4 regions of the Bacillus sp. GB_SG_008 genome follow, and region 1 is predicted to be linked to each of the others. Evidence: predicted binding sites of a transcription regulator. Region 1 holds the regulator's gene; each other region holds the start of a gene.

Region 1 (6,133 bases):
AATTTATACGGGATTGTATACATATAGAGAACAAAAGTTGCAATCTGTGAAAGAGGATCGTATTATTCTCATTGCCGATTGGTTACAAATGTTAAAAGAGATAGGACAACCTATTTTATTTATCGGAAATGATGTAGAACAGCATAAAGATACAATTGTAGAACACTTAGGAGATCAAGCAGTATTTGCCCCGCTGACGAAACATAATCCACGCCCAAGTGAATTAGCTTTCTTGGGCTTACAGAAAGAAGAGCAATCTGTGCATACATTCGTTCCAAGTTACCTTCGTTTGGCAGAAGCAGAGGCAAAATGGTTAGAAAGTCAAACGAAATAGGGGTTTTATGAATGAACATTACATTTAGAAATATGAAGGAAGAGGATATTCCGCAAATTGTTGCGATTGAAGAAGCTTCATTTGCGACTCCTTGGACTGCCGAAGCATTTGAACGAGAATTAAAAATGAATGAGTATGCACACTACGTTGTACTGGAAACAGAGGAAGGAATTCTAGGTTATTGCGGACTTTGGGTCGTTCTTGATGAATCACATATTACGAACATTGCGGTATTACCACAATACCGTGGTCAAAGGCTCGGAGAAGTGTTATTACAAGAAGTAATGAACAAAGCGAGAGCTCTTGGAGCAAATACGATGACACTTGAAGTGCGTGTTTCAAATGAAGTTGCAAAAAAGTTATATCGGAAATTTGGTTTTCAAAATGGCGGAATTCGCAAAAGATACTATACAGACAATTATGAAGATGGTCTTGTAATGTGGGTGAACTTATGATGAAAAAAGATACAATTATACTGGGTATTGAAACAAGCTGTGATGAAACAGCTGTAGCAGTTGTGAAAAATGGACGAGAAATTTTAGCGAACATTGTAGCTTCGCAAATTGAAAGTCATAAACGTTTTGGCGGGGTTGTTCCGGAAATTGCATCTCGTCACCATGTGGAACAAATAACGGTTGTATTAGAAGAAGCGTTAAAAGAAGCGCAAATTACGTTTGAAGATATTGATGCAATTGCTGTTACAGAGGGGCCAGGCCTTGTTGGGGCATTGTTAATTGGTGTGAATGCAGCAAAAGCGGTAGCTTTTGCACATGGTATCCCGTTGGTTGGCGTGCATCATATTGCTGGTCATATTTATGCAAATCGCTTAGTACAGGAACTGCAGTTTCCATTATTGTCTCTCGTTGTATCTGGTGGACATACAGAGCTTGTTTATATGAAAGAGCATGGTTCATTTGAAGTAATTGGCGAAACAAGAGATGATGCTGCAGGAGAAGCATACGACAAGGTGGCACGTACGTTATCATTGCCATATCCAGGTGGACCGCACATTGATCGTCTTGCCCATGAAGGAGAGCCGACAATCGATCTGCCTCGTGCATGGCTGGAACCAGATTCTTATGATTTTAGTTTTAGTGGTTTAAAATCCGCAGTTATTAACACTGTGCATAACGCAAAGCAGCGCGGAGAGGAACTAACACCTGAAGATTTAGCTGCAAGTTTTCAGGCAAGTGTAATTGATGTGTTAGTAACAAAAGCAGTACGAGCAGCGGAGGAGTATGGCGTGAAGCAAGTGCTTCTTGCTGGAGGAGTTGCAGCAAATAAAGGATTGCGGGCTCGATTAGAAGAGGAGTTTGCAAATAAAAACGATATAGAGCTTATTATTCCACCGTTATCTTTATGCACAGATAACGCTGCTATGATTGCTGCAGCTGGTACGATTGCATATGAGCAAGGAAAGAGGGCAACATTAGCATTAAATGCAAATCCTGGCTTGGATATTGAATCATAGTTATTCCGCGTTTAATGAGACACTGAATTTTCGACTCTCGTTAAAGAAGATAAGTTTAGTTAAATGTTAGTGGGGCCACAGATGAAAGTTTCACTTTATACACATAATTAACCACAGCCTGTGGATAAAACCTATATTATCTGTTGATAATATAGGTTTTTTTGTGAGTATAAACTGTGGGTAAATATTATTTTATTTGTGGATAATGTGGAAAAATTAATATTTAGCTTGATAATATAAAATTGAATGTGTGAATAACACTGTGGATAAATAAAAAGGTCAGCGTAACTGCTAACCTTTTTATTTTTTATATTTGTAATTCTTCCCATTCTTCCATACATGCTTCTAATTGTTCTTGTAGTGTTTGTTTTTCTGCTGTAATATCACTTGCTCTTTCGTAATCAGCATATACTTCAGGCAGACAAAGTTGTTCTTCTAATGTAGCGATTTGCTCTTCCATTGCAGCAATGTTTTCTTCTAATTCCTCAATTCTACGCGTACGTTGGCGCTCTTGCTTTTTACGTTCTTTTTCTTCAATATAATTTAATTTTTCTTGCGCCACTTGTTTTTGTGCAGGTTTATTCGTTTCTTGTTCTTCAAGTTCTGCCCGTTCTAACATTTCATTTTTCTTTTCTATATAATAATCGTAATCGCCTAGATATTCCGCTGCCCCGTCTGTTGACAATTCAATAACTTTTGTGGCGATGCGATTAATGAAATAGCGGTCATGAGAAACAAATAAAATAGTTCCTGGAAAATCAATAAGAGCATTTTCTAATATTTCTTTACTACTTAAGTCTAAATGGTTTGTCGGTTCATCTAAAATAAGCACATTTGATTTTTGCATCATAAGTTTTGCAAGAGCTAAACGTGCTTTTTGTCCACCACTTAAAGAAGAGACTGGCTTTAAAACATCATCACCAGAAAATAAAAAGTTTCCAAGTACTGTGCGGATTTCTTTTTCTGGTTGTAGCGGGTAATCATCCCAAAGTTCATCTAATACGCGTTTTGATGATGTTAAGTTTGCTTGTTCTTGGTCATAATATCCAATAGAAACGTTAGAGCCGAATGAAAAACTGCCGTTTAAAGGACGAAGTTTATCCACAAGAGATTTTAATAAAGTGGATTTTCCGATTCCATTTGGACCTACAAGTGCAACACTATCACCTCTCGTTAATTGGAAATGAATGTGCTCAATGATTGGCTCGTTATTATAACCAATTGTGATATTTTTTACTTGTAGTACATCATTTCCACTTTGCCTATCGATATCAAAGTGGAAAGAAGCAGATTTTGTATCACCGAGTGGTTTTGTCATAAGCTCCATACGATTTAATTGTTTTTGACGACTTTGTGCCCGTTTTGTTGTGGAAGCGCGGGCGATATTTTTTTGAATGAAGTCTTGTAACTTTGTGACTTCTTCTTGCTGTTTCTCATAACGCTTCATCTCTTGTTCGTATAGCGATGCTTTAAGTTCTAAATACTTACTGTAGTTCCCCGTGTATTTTCGACTTTGTTTATTAGAGATTTCATATACCTGTGTTACGAGTTTATCTAGAAAGTATCGATCGTGTGAAACGATTAAAATAGCACCAGGATAGCCTTGTAAATATTGTTCCAGCCACGTTAATGTATCGATATCTAAATGGTTGGTTGGCTCATCCAAAATAAGCAAATCTGGTTTTGTTAATAATAATTTTCCAAGAGCTAAACGAGTTTTTTGCCCACCACTTAAAGTGGAGATTGTAGTTCCGTGTGTCTCAGAAGGAAAGCCAAGTCCGCTTAAAACAGAGCGAATATCAGCTTCGTATTGGTAGCCGCCTTTATTTTTATAATCTAATTGCAGGCGATCATACTCTGCTAACAATCTTTCGTGTACAGTGACATTTGTGAAATTTTCTTCTTTCCCCATTTCTTGTTCTAGCCTTCGGAGTTCTTTCTCCATGCGTTGCAAGTCGAGAAATACCGTTAGCATTTCATCCCAAATGGTTAATGATGTTTCAAGACCAGTGTGCTGTGCTAAGTAACCGATAGATACATCTTTCGGTTTAATAATTTCTCCACTGTCATGGGACAGTTCTCCCGCAATAATCTTTAATAATGTAGACTTTCCAGCGCCGTTACGGCCGACAAGTGCAATGCGATCACGCGTCTGTACCTCTAACTTAATGTTTGAAAGAATCACTTCAGCGGCGTATAACTTGGAAAGGTTATTCACTTGTAGTAGAATCAATGTTTTCACCTCAAATAATTTCTTAACTTTGCCATGATTATATTTCTCAATCATACTAAAAATAGTGTATAGTTGAACGTAATAGAGAAGTTCTCTCTCTATTATACAGGGAAAACTTTCAATGCTAAACTTCCGTACATGTTTCAATCACTTGAACAGATAGGAAGAGAGGAGGGGGTTGCATGGAGCAGCCTAAAATTCCGCAGGCGACTGCCAAAAGATTGCCTCTATACTATCGATTTATCCAAAACTTATCGTTATCTGGTAAGCAACGCGTATCATCTGCAGAATTAAGTGAAGCGGTGAAAGTGGATTCGGCGACGATTCGAAGAGATTTTTCATACTTTGGGGCATTAGGGAAAAAGGGATACGGCTATAACGTAAATTATTTATTGTCGTTTTTCCGCGAAACACTTGATCAAGATGATGTAACGCGTGTAGCACTAATAGGGGTAGGTAATTTAGGGACAGCTTTCTTACATTACAATTTTACGAAAAATAATAATACAAAAATTGAGATGGCATTTGACGTTGATGAAGAGAAAGTTGGAAAAGAAATCGGAGGAATTCCAGTATATCATCTGGATGAATTAGAAGAGAAATTATCCGATGATATAAAAGTGGCAATATTAACAGTACCTGCTTCTGTTGCACAAGCTGTAGCAGATCGCTTATCGCATACTGGTATACAAGGTGTTTTAAACTTTACACCTGCTAGGTTAAATATATTAGAACATATTCGAATTCATCATATCGATTTAGCGGTAGAATTACAAACGCTTGTGTACTTTTTAAAAAATTACCCACAATAAAAACGCAGGAATTCCCTGCGTTTTTATTATTTCTTCATACTACCTTTTTTCGGTTTAGAAAAAAGAAGGCGAAGTGCCAAATTAAAATCGACTGTTGCCATTATAGCGAGTAATATTGTATAAAAGTTCCAAATTGTATCTTCAACACTTGTAATTGCTAAGTATGTAAAAATACACCCAAGAAGAAAATACAAAGTTGCCATAACAAATGGTGAAGTTCGCATGTTTAAAATCCTCCGATGAATCCTTGCAATTTTTCAGCTTTTTCTATGTATGGGTGAAGTACAAATGTAATTAACATAACATTTGTATTCATCATAACATGAGCCATAATAGGTACAATAATCCGTTTTGTTTTTACATATAAAAATGAAAAAACAAGCCCCATGGAAATATACACTAATAAATGTGTAGGGTCAAAATGAATTAAAGCAAATATAAGTGAACTCACAATTGCTGCGATAAAGAAGTTATATCGTTTATATAGTGTTCCAAATAGAATCTTTCTAAATACAATTTCTTCAAGAATGGGAGCGAATATAGAAGAAACAATCATAAATAATGGAGCAGCTTTTATAATCTCGATAATGTTTTGTGTATTTTCAGATTCAGGTTTAACTTTAAAAATTTGTGTTTCAATTGTGCCAGCAATTACTTGGGCAAATAAAGCAAGAAAAACCCCCAAAATAATCCATCCTATTGTAGCGGGAATGTTTGTTTTTTCCCGATCCCATTTTTCTGATTGTGTATCGTTGCGTAATATCAAAAGGATAATAATAAGAGCAACAAAGAAGCTAATTATTCCCCAATGTGCAGTTGCCAATTGAACCTCTTCTTGAAAGCTCCTGTTTCCATTGTTGTATATTCCGCTTTTTAAAAGGAGCCACCCTCCAATTACACCTGATAATTGCATTAAAATATATGTAACAACAACCCACCAGTATTGTCTCTTCAATTTCGTAACTCCTTTTTAAATTTTTTGTAATGAAAAAGGAAAATGCTCTATCCATAGAGAAAACAACTTATGGCATCTTCTTATTGTAACATAGGAGAAGAGGGAAAAACGATGGAATATCAAATAGAATCTTCTATCAGTGCCGATCTTCCATGAAGCCAAGGATTTATATTATTGCGCTACCCATCAGGTAAAGAAGAGAAGCTTATGGAAAGACTGAAGAGGATGTAAAATAGTTTTCCGAAAAATTACGTTTTTTCACTTGCAAAAGAAAATGAGATTCTTTATTATAATAAGTGTGTTAGCACTCGAAGTGTTTGAGTGCTAA
Region 2 (6,133 bases), on a different contig from region 1:
CACCTCATGATATGATTAAAAAAACACCTTGGTATGTCTTAATTTTCGCATTTTCTATGTACGTGATTGTGTATGGACTTAATAACATCGGCTTAACCAACCTGCTCATCACTACATTTCAGCCAATCATCACTGGTAGTTTATTTCATGCCACTTTTGTTATGGGGGGCCTAGTCTCTATCCTCTCTAACATTTTTAATAACCATCCTGCCTTAATGATTGGCACAATTGAACTCACCGAAATGGGACTAGATCCTATTACATTGAAAACCATTTATCTTGCAAACATCATCGGTAGTGACATGGGCTCATTATTACTCCCGATTGGTACATTAGCAAGCTTAATGTGGATGTATATTGTGAAAAAAGGAAAAGTAACTATCGGTTGGGATACCTATATAAAAACTACACTTCTTGTCATTCCGCCAACCGTCATTTTTACACTGCTATGTTTATATTATTGGGTTAAATTAATCTTCACATCTTAAAACATCTCCCTCCTTCCACTATGTTAGAAGGAGGAGATTATGTAATTACGAGAAAGGTGATTATTATGCTTCATTTACAAAAATATATTAATCAGCCCATACAAGTGACATTGTCAAGGGAAATTATTCCATTTGAAGGAATTATGATTGATAAAGGCTCGGATATTATTGTATTGTATGATGGAGAAAAATACATGTATATCTCTAGTTTACACATTCAACATTTAACCCCAAGCATCGATTCTTCATTACTTGATAACCTAGCAATTCCAGAATCTTTACTACCGCCAGACATAATATCAAGTGAATCCACTATTTCACTGCGAAAAACATTGCAAGTGGCAAAAGGACAATTTATTGAACTTGCGCTATCACATGAACACTTCTTACATGGATATGTTACCCATATTATGAATGACTATTTTATCTTCCTCTCACCTGTCTATCAAATGTTATACATCCCCTTTCATCACGTAAAATATATCGTTCCGTATAAGGAAGCAGAAACGCCTTACGGACTAGAAAATACAAAACTCTTATCGCCAGCTTCAAAGATTACACTTGCACGTACATTTTCTGAGCAAATGAAAAAACTAAAACAACATATCGTTTTACTTGATCTAGGCATACAGAGTTATAAAATTGGCAAATTAGCTGAAGTAACCGACAACCAAATTGAACTCATTACAGCACGTAATCAGCGTTTTCATTTTAATTTACATCACGTTAAAACCGTACATCTTCCATCCTAAAATTAAAAATAACAAAAAGAGGTATCTCATCATAAGAGACACCCCTTTTTCTATTAAGGAATCATCCAAGTTAAATAATAAGCTTGAATATATGTGATAATACCAATGATTGTTACGAAGAATAAACTATGTTTCACTGTGAAACGGAATAAGTCAGATTCTTTTCCAGCAAGTCCAACTGCCGCACATGCGATTGCAATGGACTGCGGTGAAATCATTTTAGCAGTTACACCGCCCGTTGTATTCGCTGCAACAAGCAACACTTCGCTTACGCCTACTTGCTGCGCTGTAATTGCTTGTAGATTTGAGAACAATGCGTTTGCAGATGTATCTGATCCTGTTAAGAATACCCCAAGCCATCCAAGGAATGGCGAGAAGAATGGGAAGAATTTCCCCGTTCCTGCTAACGCTAATGCCAATGTCGATGAAAGTCCTGAGTAATTTGCGATAAACGCAAAACCAAGTACTAATCCAATTGACAAAATTGGCATTTTCAATTCTTTCAACGTTTCTTTAAATGTGACCACTGCTTGTTTTGGACTCATTTTCAAAACAAACATTGTAATAATACATGCAATCAAAATTGCTGTTCCTGTTGCCGATAAAATATCAATCTTTAATATAGCTTCATATGGTGTTGGTTTATTAACAATTGGCTCTGCCTTCATCACTAAATTATGCAGACCCGGAATTTGAATTTTAAACACTAAGCTTTCAAGTGCACCGCCTGGAGCAAATAAAGCTTTAAAGAATTTTTGGCTCCAGATTACAACCATTATCGTTAAAATAATAAATGGTGACCACGCTTTCAAAACTTTTCCTGCTGTTAAATTTATTGTAGAACCAGCATCTACCGTCGCCGCTGCTTCTGCTTGTCCTTTTCCAGAACGGTAAATTTCTTTTGGCTGCCATACTTTTAAGAATAGCGCCAAACTCACTAAACTCACTAGTGCTGATGTAATATCCGGGAGTTCAGGCCCAAGATATGTTGCTGTAATAAACTGCGTAATCCCGAACGAACCGCCTGCTACAAGTAATGCAGGCCACGTTTGTTTTACACCTTTTAATCCATCCATTAAGAATACAATAAAGAATGGAACAAATAATGATAGAAGCGGTAATTGATGCCCAGCCATTTCTCCTATTTTATGAGGATCAATACCTGTTACTTGACCAGCTACTAAAATTGGAATACCCATCGCTCCGAATGCTACCGGTGCTGTATTTGCAATTAAGCAAAGCCCCGCTGCGTATAACGGGTTTAAACCAAGCCCTGCAAGAAGCGCTGCTGTAATTGCTACTGGTGCTCCAAATCCAGCTGCTCCTTCCAAAAATGCACCGAATGAGAAGCCGATTAAAATGACAAGTAGACGATGATCATTTGTAATAGAAAGAACAGATGCACGAATGACATCGAACTGTCCCGTTTTTACTGAGATTTTGTATAAAAATACTGACATGATGATAATCCACGCAATTGGCCATAATCCATAAGCAAACCCATAACCCGTTGCTGCTATCGCCATCGTAAATGGCATTTTATAAACAAAAAGTGCAATTATAACTGTTAATAAAACTGTAATGAACCCTGCAACATAGCCTTTCATACGAAAAACTGTTAACGCTAAGAAGAAAAATATAATTGGAATCATTGCAACTGCTGCCGAAAGCCAAATGTTACCTAGCGGATCATAAACTTGTGTCCATGTGCTCATAGTTTCTCTTCCCTTCTAATGTCTCTTTTTCATGTACTTATAATCCTATAAGTAGACAACCAGGTCATCAGACCTTTAGGTCCAAAAAATAAAACGTTTACAGAAAACGTTTTCATGAATATTTGATAATTCTACTTTATCATATTTCCCTGTATTTACAATGCTATTTTCGAATTTTTTTCACATTTTCTTTGTTCATCCTTTCACAAAATGTGATATGATTACAGGTTTCTAAAATAAAGTGAAACTTTCCTCAACGAACGGTTTTCTCGTTGAGGATTAGTTAAACCAATCGGGTCCTTACAGACGGTTTGTCTCTCTTCCTTGCCTGACTTCTTACCGGCTGTTTGGGCGGGATAAAAAAGAGCTGCAACCGTAAATGATGAACGTGTTCCGACGGGATTTTTTGGTTACACACCCCAGATTATTGGCAGTTTTTCTAATGTATGAATAGGAAAATGACATTTTCTTATACTAAGGTCGAAAACTGATTTTAGGAGGACAAAAAATGACTGAGCAAAATCGAACTCAATCTGCCATTGATGCAGGGCGTAATAACACAAAACGCGGAATTGAAGCAGCAAGCGATGCAGTACAAAATGCAGTTGATGCTGTTGAAAATGCTGGAAAAGCAACAGTTGACCGTATTTCTGAAGCAGCTAAAGATGTCACAGCTCGTTAATACGAAATAATTTGTTTGGGTATTTGTTGGAGTCATGAATTAAAGAAAAATAAGAAGCAAGACCGTCAAAAGACGGTCTTGCTTTCATTCCATTATAATTCGCCCGATCTAAACTTAATTGATAGAACTGGAATGACATTTCATGTATGAAAATTCCCTTCACCTCTCTCTCGAATCTTGAAGCGGGAATTCACTTCCTAAGCTTTTGCAAATTATCCTACATTTTCCGTTGAAAATAGTTATCATAATTGTTAAATTTAATTTCGATAATGATAATCGTTATCAATATTTGAGGGCACTTCTTTTCCCCTTACAAGATTGGAGATGTTTAATGTTATGAATGTATTATCAAGGCGTCTGGAAAAGCAATTATTTCAATTATTAGTTACTTTAATGCGCGTTTTTTTTGGTATTGGATGGCTTTTGGCAGGAATAACAAAAATTACAGAAAAACATTGGTTTAGTGAACCGGGGATTTTTCTTAAAAATTACTTAATAATGGCACTAGAAAAACCAAATGTTCCAGAATTTTATCATGATTTCATTCAATACATAGCACTAAAACATATTATATTCTTTAACTATACGATTCCTATCGTCCAGATTGTAGTTGGTATATGTATGATAGTAGGATTAATGATTATTCCTTCTGTTTGTATTTGTCTTTTTATGCATATTAATTTTATTCTCTCAGGTAATATGAATTTAACAAGTCTTACACTATATACAAGTGCATTTGGAATATTATTCTTTTTAGAACGCAGTTACGTTTTAAGTTTAGACCGCTACCTTGGAATTGAAAAATGCTTTAACTCAAACAGGCAAAAATTCAAACAAACCATACATTATAATTCATCAAAGGTTTCTTAAGAAGAGCTTTTGATTGTGGTTTTCAGTGCAAAAACTATAAAGTGAAACTTCATTCTGGGAGCGTTTTTTCCCAGCATGCCAGTAGTTATCCCCCACCTATCTTCTTCGCTTGTCTCTCAATCTTGAGGTGGGGGTCTTACTGCCCGCGAATGGCGGGATAAAGGAAAATTTCACTATCCTTTATATAAGAAAAAAGTACTCGCAGCGTGCGAGTACTTTTTTCATCTTCTTTTTCTTCGTTTGCGGCGCATCATTTTTTTACGCCTTGTATTCACACCGTCCGCGATAATATGTAATGCACTAGCGGCAATAACGCCCAGTACAAACATAATAATTGCCACTTTATGCGCCTTTGCCATCTCTATCAGTTTTCCCTCTAGCACTGTTTTATTTAAAACATATAAAAACGGTGAGAAAACGAGCAGCATATAAAGAAGACGAATCAAATCACCAATAATAATCGTGTGCGTAAGTGGTGACCGATGCGGCATTACAACTTGATATGGATACCAAAAGATGCGAAATAACCCCCATTTTCGGTAAGCAGAACTATGAATATCCAGATCCGGTGTTAAAAAGTACGTCCCAATAATAAATCCAATCGTAAACGTAAGAAGAAAATCAAAATTCGTTAACCCGTAAGAACCGAGCATAAATAATACAATGGGAAGAGAAACTAAGTTTATCTTCGTGTGTGTTTTTCCTGATGGCATATCCAATTCCTTCCGTTCAATCCTAACTCGTTCGACTGCCCATTAATGGAAAAACACCAATAGACGTCTCACTACATTAATCTAATTTTTGATCAATAAGTGACGTATCCACATCAGAACCAAACCATTCTCCCAGCTTTGTACGCGCTTGTTCTTTCACTTCTTCATCTACATGCATAGCAGTTTGTACGAGCGCAGCTGTTAATGCGCCTAAGTCATCTGTATAACCGAGCCCAGCTATAAAATCCGGAATAGCATCAATCGGTGCAATAAAATACGCAAGAGCACCAATAATCGTAAGCTTCACTCGTTTTGGAACACCTGGTTTCTGCAATACATAAAACAGTAACAAACTAGCATAAATGACGGAATGCCCCGCCTTAATCGCTACATGTTTTACTTTATTCCAAAACGCTTCGACTGAAAATTTCTCCTTCATCATGAAATCTCCCCTCGTTATTCTTTTCCCCCGCTATTCACGGGCAGTAAGACCCCCTGCTAATAGAAGTTTCACTTTATTTCTATTATGCCGAATTTATTTACAACATAAGCAAACTTCACATACATACAATATTAATGTAGGTTCTGGCTTGGCAACGTTACTTATCATGCATTCTTATTATAACAAACAAGCGAAAAAGAACAAGTGTTTGGTGTTGATTTTTTAATTTTTCTCAATATAAAAAGTCCTCGTTTCTACGGACTCTTTCCCATATTTGTTATATTTTCTAGTTGACGAGCATATAAACCAATGTTAAAGTTTTCACTGTCAGCTATAATGGAAAAAAAGACAAAAAATGTAAGATGCGAGTGTGTTCCTAATAGCTAAATTTTGTTGTATAATACAAAATGGCTTTGTTCTTATGGAACAATACAAAATGACAGGAAAACAAAAGGGTATGCATAGTTCAAG
Region 3 (6,133 bases), on a different contig from region 1:
TATAGAAAATGTGTAGTTTATTTAGCACCAAAAGTGTTATTTCTGTATACGCTGATAAGTGTGAATAAGTTGTCCATACAACAAAATGTATATAGGGGGAAAGTCTAGTGTCTCTATTTAAAGATTATTGGCGTAAGTTTGCACATGTTGTCGATAAACAATTAGATTGCTTTTTATATAAGAAATTTATCCCTGTTATGGAAGAAAAATTATTTTCACCGCGGTTTGCACGGTATATAGAAATTTATACAAAAAAAGGTGTTGCAGAATACATTAAATCGCAGGAATTTCAAAATATTATTTGTTTTATTTTAAAAGAATGTAATGTTTCTCCATTTAAAGAAATTGCAGAACAATTGTTAGGGAAAGAGGTCGAAATTACTGTAACTGTTGGAGGTTTAACAGGTATCATTGCGCAAGTAGGAGATGACTTTTTAACATTACAAGAATTAACTGGAGCAACTATTTCATTACCATTTTCAAGTATTATTTCAATTCGTGAGGTATAGAGAAAGGGGGAAATAAAATGTCGTTTATTGATGCATTACGGTCTCATGTGGGACAACTTGCTCAAGTTGTAACTGTTGGAGAAATTGTAACTGGGAGTATTTTATCTGTAACAGATGGAGTAATTGTCATACGAACAGCTCCGTTCTATGGTCCACTAGAAGATGTTATTGTAAGAATTCCAGTTGTTTCATATGTTCGATTGTATAGTTAGGAGGAATAACATGCGCGTATCTGTTGTGATTCCAACACATAATGAAGCACAAACGATAGGTGGTGTGTTGGAAGAAGTAAAAAAGTACAACCTTATGAAATTATTGTTATTGCGAATGGAGCGGATAAAGAGACTGTTCAAAACGAAGAAATGACGATTGCATCGGTTATTCAAGAAGCACGTAAAATTGAGCCACTTGAAATTATCGTTGCTGTTAATGGATTGAATGATAAGACAGCGACAATTGCAAAGTAATGCGGGGCTACAACTATTATTTATGAAGAAACGCTTGGAAATGATGTGGGACGTTCTATAGGGGAGGGGATATCGTGCTATTTATTGATGGGGATTTTGCAAAAGCGATTGCGGACGGACAAGACGTGGCGTTGAATGATTTAAATTATTATTTAGATTTACGAGCACCGTTACATCTTGTTACGGCACTAAAATATGCTTTAAACTTGGCTTGTAACCGAAAAGATTTAGGTGTAGGTTCGCTGGTAGCCGTACTAAATGCATTTAGTAAGGTTTGTTTAGAATATATCGGATTTGATGCTTTCTTATTTCCATGTGTGGCACAGGTGAAGGCGATATTAGCAGGATTCTCTACCTCTTGTGGATTTAGACTAAATGAATCGAAGTCGGCCGAGTGAACATTTTGCAGTGGAGGGGCATGCCCCAGCTGTATTGAGGATTACATAGAGGGGATGTCATGTGTGATAGTAGAACTTGGCATTCGAGGTGGTTTTCATGATGGAGGACGTAAGAGAGAAACAAAATAAAAAAGTGTGCTGAAACAGGCACACTTTTTTTTATTCTGTTTCAAAAATACTATAACAGAATAGGGAGGAAGAGTATTACAGTTTAAAGTGGATACGACTCTTAACCTGCAGAAAAGGATTCTTTTATTAGAATACCCAAAAAAGAAATTAGTAAAAGGGGTTAATTCAATAAAGATTCCAATAACGTTTTCACTATGTCTATAGGAGTTTGCTCATTGTTTCACAAACATGTCACAACTTTAACGTTCATTTTTTCAAAAAAGTAGTATGCTAAGCACATAAGCTGTTATACAAAAAATCTTAGTCCTGTACTAATCAAAAAATGGAGGAGATTAGGATGACTCAAGTATTAGAAAATGTAAAAAACGCATGGGAAAGCTTTAAAGGTGAAAAGTGGAAAGCAGAGATTGATGTTCGCGATTTCATTTTAAATAATATAAACGTTTACCAGGGGGATGAATCCTTCTTAGCTGGAGCAACAGAAGCGACGAAACAACTTTGGGATCAAGTAATGGAATTAACAAAACAAGAACGTGACAATGGCGGAGTTCTTGACATGGATACGAAAATTGTTTCTTCTATTACATCACATGACCCAGGATATTTAAATAAAGATATTGAAAAAGTAGTTGGTGTCCAAACTGACAAGCCATTTAAGCGTTCATTACAACCATACGGTGGTATTCGTATGGCAGAGCAAGCTTGTGAATCTTATGGATATGAAATGGACAAAGAACTAAGCCGTATTTTCAGAGACTGGCGTAAAACGCATAACCAAGGTGTATTCGATGCTTATACTCCTGAAATGAGAGCAGCTCGTAAATCAGGCGTTATTACAGGTCTTCCAGATGCATACGGTCGCGGCCGTATTATTGGTGACTATCGCCGCGTTGCATTATACGGTATAGATCGTTTAATCGAAGCGAAAAAAGAAGATTTGAATTTAACTGGCGGTGTAATGAGCGAAGATACAATGCGTTTACGCGAAGAATTATCTGAGCAAATTCGTGCACTTCAAGAATTAAAACAAATGGCAGCTTCTCATGGTTTTGATATTTCTAAGCCAGCAACAAATGCACAAGAAGCGTTCCAATGGTTATATTTTGCTTATCTTGCAGCAATTAAAGAACAAAACGGTGCAGCGATGAGTCTTGGCCGTACGTCTACTTTCTTAGATATCTTTATTGAAAGAGATTTAGTAAACGGTACATTAACAGAAGAAGAGGCACAAGAAATTGTTGATCACTTCATTATGAAGTTACGTCTTGTGAAATTTGCAAGAACACCTGATTATAATGAATTATTCTCTGGTGATCCAACTTGGGTAACAGAATCTATCGGTGGTATTGCACTTGATGGTCGTCCATTAGTAACGAAAAACTCATTCCGTTTCTTGCATACATTAGATAACTTAGGACCAGCTCCAGAACCAAACTTAACAGTTCTTTGGTCTAAACAATTACCAGAGAACTTTAAAAACTACTGTGCGAAAATGTCTATTAAGACATCTGCAATTCAATATGAAAATGATGACATTATGCGTCCAGAGTATGGCGATGATTACGGTATTGCTTGTTGTGTGTCTGCAATGAGAATCGGTAAGCAAATGCAGTTCTTCGGAGCTCGTGCAAACTTAGCTAAGACACTACTATATGCAATTAACGGCGGTAAAGATGAAAAATCAAAAGAACAAATTGGACCTGAATTTGCACCTATCACTTCTGAAGTATTAGATTATGAAGAAGTTATGCGTAAATTTGATATGACAATGGAATGGCTAGCAGGTTTATATTTAAACACATTAAATGTCATCCATTATATGCACGATAAATATAGTTATGAACGTATTGAAATGGCGCTTCATGATACTGAAGTAATTCGTACAATGGCAACAGGTATCGCAGGTTTATCAGTAGTAGCTGACTCTTTAAGTGCAATTAAATATGCAAAAGTAAAACCAATTCGTGATGAAAACGGAGTTGCAGTAGACTTTGAAATCGAAGGCGAGTTCCCTAAATACGGTAACAATGATGATCGCGTTGATGAAATTGCGGTAAATCTTGTGAAAACATTTATGAACAAGCTTCGTAAACATACAACATATCGCAATTCTATTCACACAATGTCAATCTTAACGATTACTTCCAACGTTGTATACGGTAAGAAAACTGGTAACACACCAGATGGCCGTCGTGCTGGCGAACCGTTTGCACCAGGGGCAAACCCAATGCACGGTCGTGATACAAAAGGAGCACTAGCATCATTATTATCCGTTGCGAAATTACCATATGAAGATGCAAGAGATGGCATTTCTAATACATTCTCTATTATTCCAAAAGCACTTGGAAAAGAAGATGATGTACAAGTTCGCAACTTAGTATCTATGCTTGATGGATATGCAGTAAAAGAAGGACATCACTTAAATATTAACGTATTTAACCGTGAAACATTAATGGATGCAATGGAACATCCTGAAAAATATCCACAATTAACAATTCGTGTATCTGGTTATGCGGTTAACTTCATTAAATTAACTCGTGAACAACAAATTGACGTTATTAACCGTACAATGCACGAAAGTATGTAAGTAAAAGCTTTCCCTCTGTTCTCATGAAGACAGAGGGAGGCTGTTTCAATAGAGGGGGAAGCAACATGGTAAAAGGAAGAATACATTCTGTAGAGTCTTGTGGTACTGTTGATGGCCCAGGAATTCGTTATGTCATATTTACACAAGGGTGTTTATTACGCTGTCAATATTGTCATAATGCGGATACGTGGGAGATTGGTAAAGGGAAAGAAATAACAGTTGAAGAAGTGATGCAGGATGTTACATGTTACCTTCCTTTTATAGAAGCTTCTGGCGGTGGTATTACAGTAAGTGGCGGCGAGCCTTTACTGCAGTTAGATTTTTTGACTGAGCTGTTTAAGAAATGTAAAGAGATCGGGATTCATACGACAATTGATTCTTCTGGAGGGTGCTATTCTGAAGATGAAGAATTCCAAAGAAAATTAGATATTTTGATGGAATATACAGATTTGGTATTACTTGACTTAAAACATATTGATTCGAAGAAACATCGCAAATTAACAGGAAAACCGAACGAACATATTTTACAATTTGCTCGTTATTTATCAGATAAAAAGAAATCAATTTGGGTGCGTCATGTACTTGTACCTGGAATTACAGATGGTACAGAGGACTTAGAAAATTTGGCAGCCTTTATCCAAAGTCTTGATAACGTACAAAAGGTAGAAGTCTTACCATATCATAAGTTAGGCGTTTATAAATGGGAGGCGTTAGGGCATAAATATCCTCTTGAAGGAGTAGAGCCTCCAACGGAAGAAAGCATTCAAAAAGCAAAGCATATTTTAGCAGCAGTCTAATCCAATTGTGGATTAGACTTTTTGCTTTCTGTTGACAAATAGTAGAGCAAAAATAAGGAAAAGAGTATACTAAGATTACATAATGTCTATTTTTGTAAAGAAACGATATGGATAAATTTACAAAAATGTAAAGGGAAAACGAAACAATAGAAAGAATTAAGAAATAATGTAATGCGTATCTTGGAGTATAGATAAAAGTCAAGTTATTGCGAAAGCAGTTATAGGAAAGTATAATGTTTAAGATATGAGCAGATGGGATTAAGGGGTCAATAACATATGCTTTGCATATCCACGACAGGTACAGATCCAACGAAAATTTGTTGGAATTCAAACATGCAAAATCATAAGGAAATTGTTTTTTATATTGTGACAGATGCAATATGAAGGACCGAAAAAGCTAGGAGTGGATTTGTTTGATAAAAAACCCCAAGGTTTTAATATTAACAGCACATTATGGTAACGGTCATATACAAGTGGCAAAAACATTAGAACAAACATTTCGTCAAAGAGGATTTGAGGATGTAATCGTATGCGATCTTTTTAGTGAATCGCACCCTGTTATAACAGACATTACAAAATATTTATATTTAAAAAGTTATACAATTGGGAAAGAGCTATACCGCTTATTTTATTATGGTGTTGAGAAAATTTACGATAAAAAAATTGCATCATGGTATGCCAATTTTGGTCGAAAACGTTTAAAAGCGATATTGCATGCTGAAAAACCCGATATTGTTATTAATACATTTCCAATCATTGCGGTGCCAGAGTTGAAAAAGCAAACAGATATTTCTATACCTGTTTATAATGTAGTTACCGATTTTTGCTTGCATAAAATATGGATTCACCGAGAAGTAGATCGTTATTTTGTTGCAACAGATTATGTGAAGGACATTATGATAAAGGTAGGCGTACCTGCTGAGCAAATTGTAGCAACAGGGATTCCGATTCGTAAAAATTTTGAAGCGGTCATCAATGTAGAAACATTGTATGATAAGTATGATTTGTCACGGGACAAAAAGATTCTACTTATTGTAGCAGGAGCGCATGGAGTGTTAGGAAGTGTAAAAGAGTTATGCCAATCCTTTATGTCAGTTCCTAATCTGCAGGTAGCCGTAGTTTGTGGGAAAAATAAAGTATTGCAAGAGGACTTGCTGCAATTACAAGAAAGCAATCCAGATGCATTAAAAGTATTCGGTTATATAGAGAATATTGATGAATTGTTTCGTATTACTTCTTGTATGAT
Region 4 (6,133 bases), on a different contig from region 1:
CGCCGCCATCCACGCCCAGAATCCTCTTTAAATGTAGCTTTTGTTGTCTCCATTAATTTTCGTGCTTCTTCTTCCGTATAAAAGGGACCAATTGGTTTTGTTGGATTTTTGAACGCCTCATCCTTTTCATCCACCACAACACGAGTTATAACCGTTACTACATCTTTTTCTATATTGCGCTTTTTCAAAGCCTTTTCAATTGCATTTTCCATCCAATACCCAATCATCCCTTGACTCATTGCACCGCAAGTATCTAATGGCATTGCAGGTGTTTTTTCCGTTTCCGCTGCTTTTTGCTGCAATAAGATGTTACCCACTTGCGGGCCATTCCCATGTGCAATGACAACATCTACATTATTTTCCATAATTTTAACTAATTGTTCTGCCGTTCTTTCCAAAGCTTCCTGTTGTGCTTGTGCAGTAGCATCCCCAGATTGTATTGCGTTTCCTCCCAATGCAACAACGATTTTTTTTCTTTTCATCTTTCAACCCTCCAATTCCTTTTCAAAAGAGTTTTTAAAGAGTAATACTACCTGTAGCCAATTGATAAATTGCAAACAGTGCTAAAGCTCCAATGACTATCGAGGAGACAAGCTCGACACGAGTAAATATTTGTTTTGGACTTGTTTGCTTTTGAACTTTGTAAAAGATAAAAATTCCTGGTGCATACAGTATCATAGTCAGCAATAAATAATCTAAACCTGCTGCATAAACTAACCAAATCGCATACATACTCGCAACTAAACCAATTACGATATTTTTTGTTCGATCGTTCTCTTCAGACTGCAAACTATACTTGAATTGATAGAATGCTGAAAAAGCATAAGGAATTAAAATTGCAGAGGAAGCGAGAGAAAATGCAAAATGATAGGCTTGATCTGAAACAACAAATGTCAACAAGAAAACTTGAATCAGACCATTTGTTAACCATAATGAATTAACAGGAGCTTTATTTTTATTTTCCTTCGCAAACCATTTTGGAAATACACCGTCTTTAGCAGCCAAATAAGGAATTTCAGATGCTAGTAACGTCCAACCTAACCAAGCACCTAATACAGAAATAATTAAACCTAAATTAATAAAAATAGCTCCCCATTTCCCAACAACACTTTCAAATACATATGCCATCGCTGGATTTTTCAAATTTGCAACATCTGCCTGCTTCATAATCCCTAAGGATAATAGTGTCAAGAGAATGTAAATAATGAGAGTCCCTATTAATCCAATAACAGTTGCTTTCCCGACATCACTTCGATTTTTTGCACGACTCGATAAGACCACAGCTCCTTCTACCCCAATAAATACCCAAAGAGTTACAAGCATTGTACTCTTAACTTGACTTCCTACAGCCACCCAGGAAAAAGTAGCACTTTGTCCCCAAAATCCATCTAAGAAAATATCAATATGAAAAGCAAATATCCCTACAACAATAAATACAAAGACAGGTACTAACTTTGCAATCGTTGTTACTAAATTTACAAGTGCTGCTGATTGTACACCGCGTAAAATCAACATATGAACACACCAAAGCAATATACTTGCTCCAATAATTGATGCTACATTTTGCCCACCTTCAAAAACTGGAAAAAAGTAACCTAGTGAAGCAAATAATAACGTACCGTAAGCCACATTTCCGAGCCAAGCGGATAACCAATATCCCCAGGCACTATTAAAGCCCATAAAGCTACCGAATCCAGCTTTTGCATAACTAAAAATTCCTCCATCTAAATCCGGCCTTTTAACTGTTAAGTTTTGGAACGCTAATCCAAGAGAAACCATTCCGATACCTGTTATAATCCAACCAATAATAATAGCACCTGCACCTGCACCCTTTGCCATATCACTTGCTAGGTTAAATGCTCCGCCTCCGATCATGGAACCTACAACAAGAGCGGTCAAAGTAAGCAGTCCTAATTTCTTTTCTTCACCCATTACACTCACCTCTCTTTTATCAGATAGGAATAAACAACAGTAGTGAATGATTGTATATAAAGGAAGATAAATTGAAACTTCCATCAGTGGGGGATTTTTTCATCCTCCACTGATGGAAAGCTCTCATCAATAATGGGATAAAAAAGGAGGAATCTCCCCCTTCTTTATTCCATATCTCCTAAAGTAGCTGCCATAACCGCTTTAATTGTGTGCATTCTATTTTCCGCTTGATCAAATACCTTTGAATGCTTACTACGGAATACTTCATCACTTACTTCCATTTCTTTTATGCCGTATTTTTCATATATTTCCTCTCCATACATTGTTTCCGCGTCATGAAACGCAGGTAAACAATGTAAGAAAATCATATTTTCATTCCCGGTCTTTTCAATCATTTTCATATTTACTTGATATGGTTTAAGAAGTTCAATACGTTCAGCAAATTTATCTTCTTCTCCCATAGATACCCATACATCTGTATAGATAACATCTGCACCTGCAACAGCTTCTTCCACGTTGCTCGTTACCATTACCCGATCACTATATTTTTTAGCGATATCAATGACTTCCTGTGCTGGAAATAATGATTCTGGGGTACAAATATGTACTTCCATTCCTACAATAGAGCCGCCAACTAATAAGCTATTCGCTACATTGTTACGGCCGTCTCCAACATAGACCAGCTTAATATCTTTTAATTTTCCGATATGCTCTTTTATTGTTAACAAATCTGCAAGTGTTTGTGTCGGATGCCACATATCTGTTAAGCCATTCCATACTGGTACACCTGAATTTTTTGCTAAAGATTCCACTGTTGCATGTGCAAATCCACGAAATTCAATACCATCAAACATACGTCCTAAAACTCTCGCTGTATCTTCAACAGATTCTTTTTTCCCAAGCTGAATATCATTTTTACCTAGGTACTCAGGATTTGCACCTAAATCCGTACATGCTACCGTAAATGCACAACGTGTACGAGTTGAAGTTTTTTCAAATAAAAGGGCAACATTTTTGCCTTCTAAATAATGATGTGGGATACCATGTTTCTTTTTCTCTTTTAAGTCTGCTGCTAAATCAAGAAGATATAACAACTCTTCTTCTGTAAAATCTTTTTCTGCAAGAAGGCTTCTTCCTTTTAAGTTTGGTTTTGTCATTAACATCATTCATCCCTACTTTCTCCAGTATTTATGCTAAATATCTTTTCGAACAATTGGCATACTCATACAACGTGGACCCCCACGGCCGCGAGACAATTCCGAGCTTAATACTTCAACAACCTCTATACCATGCTCACGTAATAAAGCATTTGAGACATAGTTGCGATCATATGTAACAACTACTCCCGGTGCAATTGCTAATGTATTAGATCCATCGTTCCATTGTTCACGAGCAGAAGCAATCACATCTCCTCCTCCGCAAGGAATAAGAACCAATTCACTCAAACCTAACGCTTCTTTTAAAGCCTCAGTTAAAGATGTGCGGTATGTAATTTTGAGAGTCTCTTTATCCGATCCTTTTTCCAAAATATAAATATTCATATTCCCCTTTGGACCTTGAATGGCTGGATGGATTGTAAATTTATCATAATCAACCATTGTAAATACTGTATCTAAATGCATAAACGCACGACATTTTGGAATCTCTATTGCCAGCACTTTCTTAATTTTATTTTGACGACTAAATAAATTTTTTGCTAAGCGTTCAATGGCCTTAGCTGAAGACCTAGCAGATACTCCAATTGCAATTGTTTCCTCATTTAAAATAAGCTCATCGCCACCTTCAATCGGAAACTTATAATCACGATCTAACCAAACCGGCACATTGTGACTTGCAAAGCGCGGATGGTATTTAATAATATATTCCATAAATAAAGATTCCCGTCTCCGTGCTGGCTCTCTCATTCTATTAATTGTTAAGCCTTCACCTATTGTCGCTGCTGGATCACGTGTAAAATATAAATTTGGCATTGGATCTAAATAAAATGGATAATGCTCTTCCATTAATTCATAAAGATGCGCTTTTTTATTCGTTTCAATTTCACTTTTACGCACGCCACCCATAATTTTTTGAATCAAATCTTCATTTGAAAAGGAAAGTAAATACTCTTTTAAAGTTTGGTGTGCAATATTTACATCTGCTTGCCCTTCTTTTAAAATACGATCAACAAATTCTTCTCGAAGCTCTTTATTAACTAATGCTTCAGCTGCTAGTTTCTCTAGATAAAGGACCTCAATCCCCCGATTTCGCAGTGTTTGTGCAAAATAGTCATGCTCTTTTTGAATAATTGGTAAATATGGAATATCGTCAAATAATAATTGCTGTAAATATTCTGGTGTTAAATTTTCAATTTCTTTACCAGGGCGTTTTAGTAAAACGGTTTCTAATTCTCCAATTTCTGAAGTAACATGTATCGGATGCTTCATTTGTTGTACCTCCTTTTAAATTCATTTGATGTCTTACAATTACATAATAAACAGAATGCACATATCGCTTTGTGAAAACGCTAACAATACTAGGTGAAATATTTCACAAATTATTTTGTAAAAAGTATAGCTAATCGTATTTTTATAAGATACTTCATCTCATAATTAAATAACTAGCTTTATATTATGTATATTAAATGTATAATAGCGTCCTATTTTATGTTAAAAATTTTTATCTCGTATTAGCGGAAAGTAATTGTTCTACCTCAAAATTCAGCAAACACAAAGAAGTTAAATTAGGAAAATCCCGATTGATGAGAACTCATAATTAATAACAATAGAACCGCTCCATTAATTAAAATTTCACTGTTTCACTTTATAAAAATAAAAAAGACTGTTCTAATTTGCATTAGAAACAGCCTTCTCATTTACATAATCAAATTCAATCTACCTTTTAGAATCTCCCTATCTGCTTTTGATCGAGAAATTACAAGACATGTATCATTCCCACATATACATCCTATTTTTTCTTTCCAGTCTAAAGAATCAAATAAAATACCGATAACATGGGCATTTCCAGGCAGAGTTTTTATAATAATCAGTTGTTCTACATAATCGATTTTTACAACAACCTCTCTTATTTTTTTCTTTAGCTGTATATCTGCTCGCTGGTTCTCTTCTGTAAAAATCTTATATATTACCAGCCCTTTTGAAGAGGCTACCTTTACTAAATTTAATTCATGAATATCTCGAGAAATAGTTGCTTGTGTAACAAATACATCACGGTGCTCTAACAACTCTACCAATTTTTCTTGTGTATCTATTTCATTCTCTCTCACCAATTGTTTAATTAGTTGTTGTCTTTTCTCTTTTTTCATGAAAGACACTCCTTCTAATATTATAGCTTTATTATATCTTGCTATAATTTTCTTCTGAAAGAGACAAAGATAAATGTTGCGGAAACGTTCATATTTTTACTTTTTATAACAATTTTTTCTATAATTTATAAAAAAAGAGAGCCAATTATATTGGCTCCTATTGAATTCGCTGCTGCTAATCCAAGCCCTACTATTTTTTTCATATCAATTAATCTCCTTTTAACTTTTCTATTCAACTTTATTTCAAAAAAATATTTTTATAGTTTTCGTTTTCTTTAACTACAGCAGTAACCTGTTCTTTTTTGATGGCCTTCCTGCCTAATTTCATTCTATCCAACAAAAAGCGCAATCACTATCGAGTTACATTACAATAACATTGCACTTCTGTAAGCAAGATATGACCATCATAATGTCTTTCGTTTTCCTCAAAGCATTCCACCGCTTACAAAAAAATAAAAATGAAGAACGATACATCGCTCTTCCTTCTATATGTTGTTATCTATACTTTTTATCATAAATAGATATATCGATTTTTGAAATAAATAATTAAATTTTGAAACAAATACTTATTTCTCTCAATGAAACTGTGTAATATACGACCAGTTATAATCCCTTTAAATTTTTAACGAAAAATAAAGGAATATGACAATTTATGACTAATTACCAAGAACAAGGTATTTTTATACACCCGAATTTCATTGGAGGGGGATGCATGATACAAGTTCAAAATCTGACAAAATCTTTTGGTTCTTTAAGCGTGCTCAAAAACGTCAATTTACACGTGCAAGAAAAAGAAGTTGTCGTCTTAATTGGTGCAAGCGGTTCAGGGAAAAGTACATTACTGCGTTGCTTAAATTTCTTAGAGCTGTATGATGATGGAGAAATTTCAATACAGGG

Evidence for each region. Region 1 encodes Rex, which represses fermentation and respiration genes when NADH is low (regulators of the CRP and FNR family bind a similar motif). Its sites were predicted from a motif close to TTGTGAAATATTTCACAA; they were not measured.
Region 2: ACTDJC_RS06275 (lactate permease LctP family transporter) is a predicted target of Rex. The motif match lies at 3,147-3,164, and genes of this name have one in related genera.
Region 3: pflB (formate C-acetyltransferase) is a predicted target of Rex. The motif match lies at 1,712-1,729, and genes of this name have one in related genera.
Region 4: arcA (arginine deiminase) is a predicted target of Rex. The motif match lies at 4,450-4,467, and genes of this name have one in related genera.

What each region holds. Positions count from the first base shown of each region.
Region 1 covers NZ_JBPZSK010000017.1:11,010-17,142, reverse strand. The annotation lists gene tsaB (tRNA (adenosine(37)-N6)-threonylcarbamoyltransferase complex dimerization subunit type 1 TsaB) at 1-334, shown strand, start outside; gene rimI (ribosomal protein S18-alanine N-acetyltransferase) at 346-789, shown strand; gene tsaD (tRNA (adenosine(37)-N6)-threonylcarbamoyltransferase complex transferase subunit TsaD) at 789-1,805, shown strand; gene ACTDJC_RS22035 (ABC-F family ATP-binding cassette domain-containing protein) at 2,113-4,038, opposite strand; gene ACTDJC_RS22030 (redox-sensing transcriptional repressor Rex) at 4,221-4,850, shown strand; gene ACTDJC_RS22025 (YdiK family protein) at 4,877-5,074, opposite strand; gene ACTDJC_RS22020 (CPBP family intramembrane glutamic endopeptidase) at 5,077-5,805, opposite strand.
Region 2 covers NZ_JBPZSK010000002.1:254,267-260,399, reverse strand. The annotation lists gene ACTDJC_RS06285 (arsenic transporter) at 1-488, shown strand, start outside; gene ACTDJC_RS06280 (DUF2642 domain-containing protein) at 554-1,240, shown strand; gene ACTDJC_RS06275 (lactate permease LctP family transporter) at 1,294-2,955, opposite strand; gene ACTDJC_RS06270 (hypothetical protein) at 3,464-3,637, shown strand; gene ACTDJC_RS06265 (hypothetical protein) at 3,974-4,507, shown strand; gene ACTDJC_RS06260 (metal-binding protein) at 4,729-5,220, opposite strand; gene ACTDJC_RS06255 (YkvA family protein) at 5,297-5,659, opposite strand.
Region 3 covers NZ_JBPZSK010000007.1:30,029-36,161, reverse strand. The annotation lists gene ACTDJC_RS17580 (DUF2642 domain-containing protein) at 108-509, shown strand; gene ACTDJC_RS17575 (hypothetical protein) at 527-721, shown strand; partial or broken gene ACTDJC_RS17570 (glycosyltransferase) at 732-844, shown strand; partial or broken gene ACTDJC_RS17565 (glycosyl transferase) at 857-1,503, shown strand; gene pflB (formate C-acetyltransferase) at 1,841-4,090, shown strand; gene pflA (pyruvate formate-lyase-activating protein) at 4,156-4,887, shown strand; gene ACTDJC_RS17550 (diglucosyl diacylglycerol synthase) at 5,301-6,133, shown strand, end outside.
Region 4 covers NZ_JBPZSK010000007.1:131,097-137,229, forward strand. The annotation lists gene arcC (carbamate kinase) at 1-482, opposite strand, end outside; gene arcD (arginine-ornithine antiporter) at 517-1,932, opposite strand; gene argF (ornithine carbamoyltransferase) at 2,097-3,095, opposite strand; gene arcA (arginine deiminase) at 3,126-4,358, opposite strand; gene argR (arginine repressor) at 4,787-5,236, opposite strand; partial or broken gene ACTDJC_RS18050 (BBE domain-containing protein) at 5,627-5,692, shown strand; gene ACTDJC_RS18055 (amino acid ABC transporter ATP-binding protein) at 5,949-6,133, shown strand, end outside.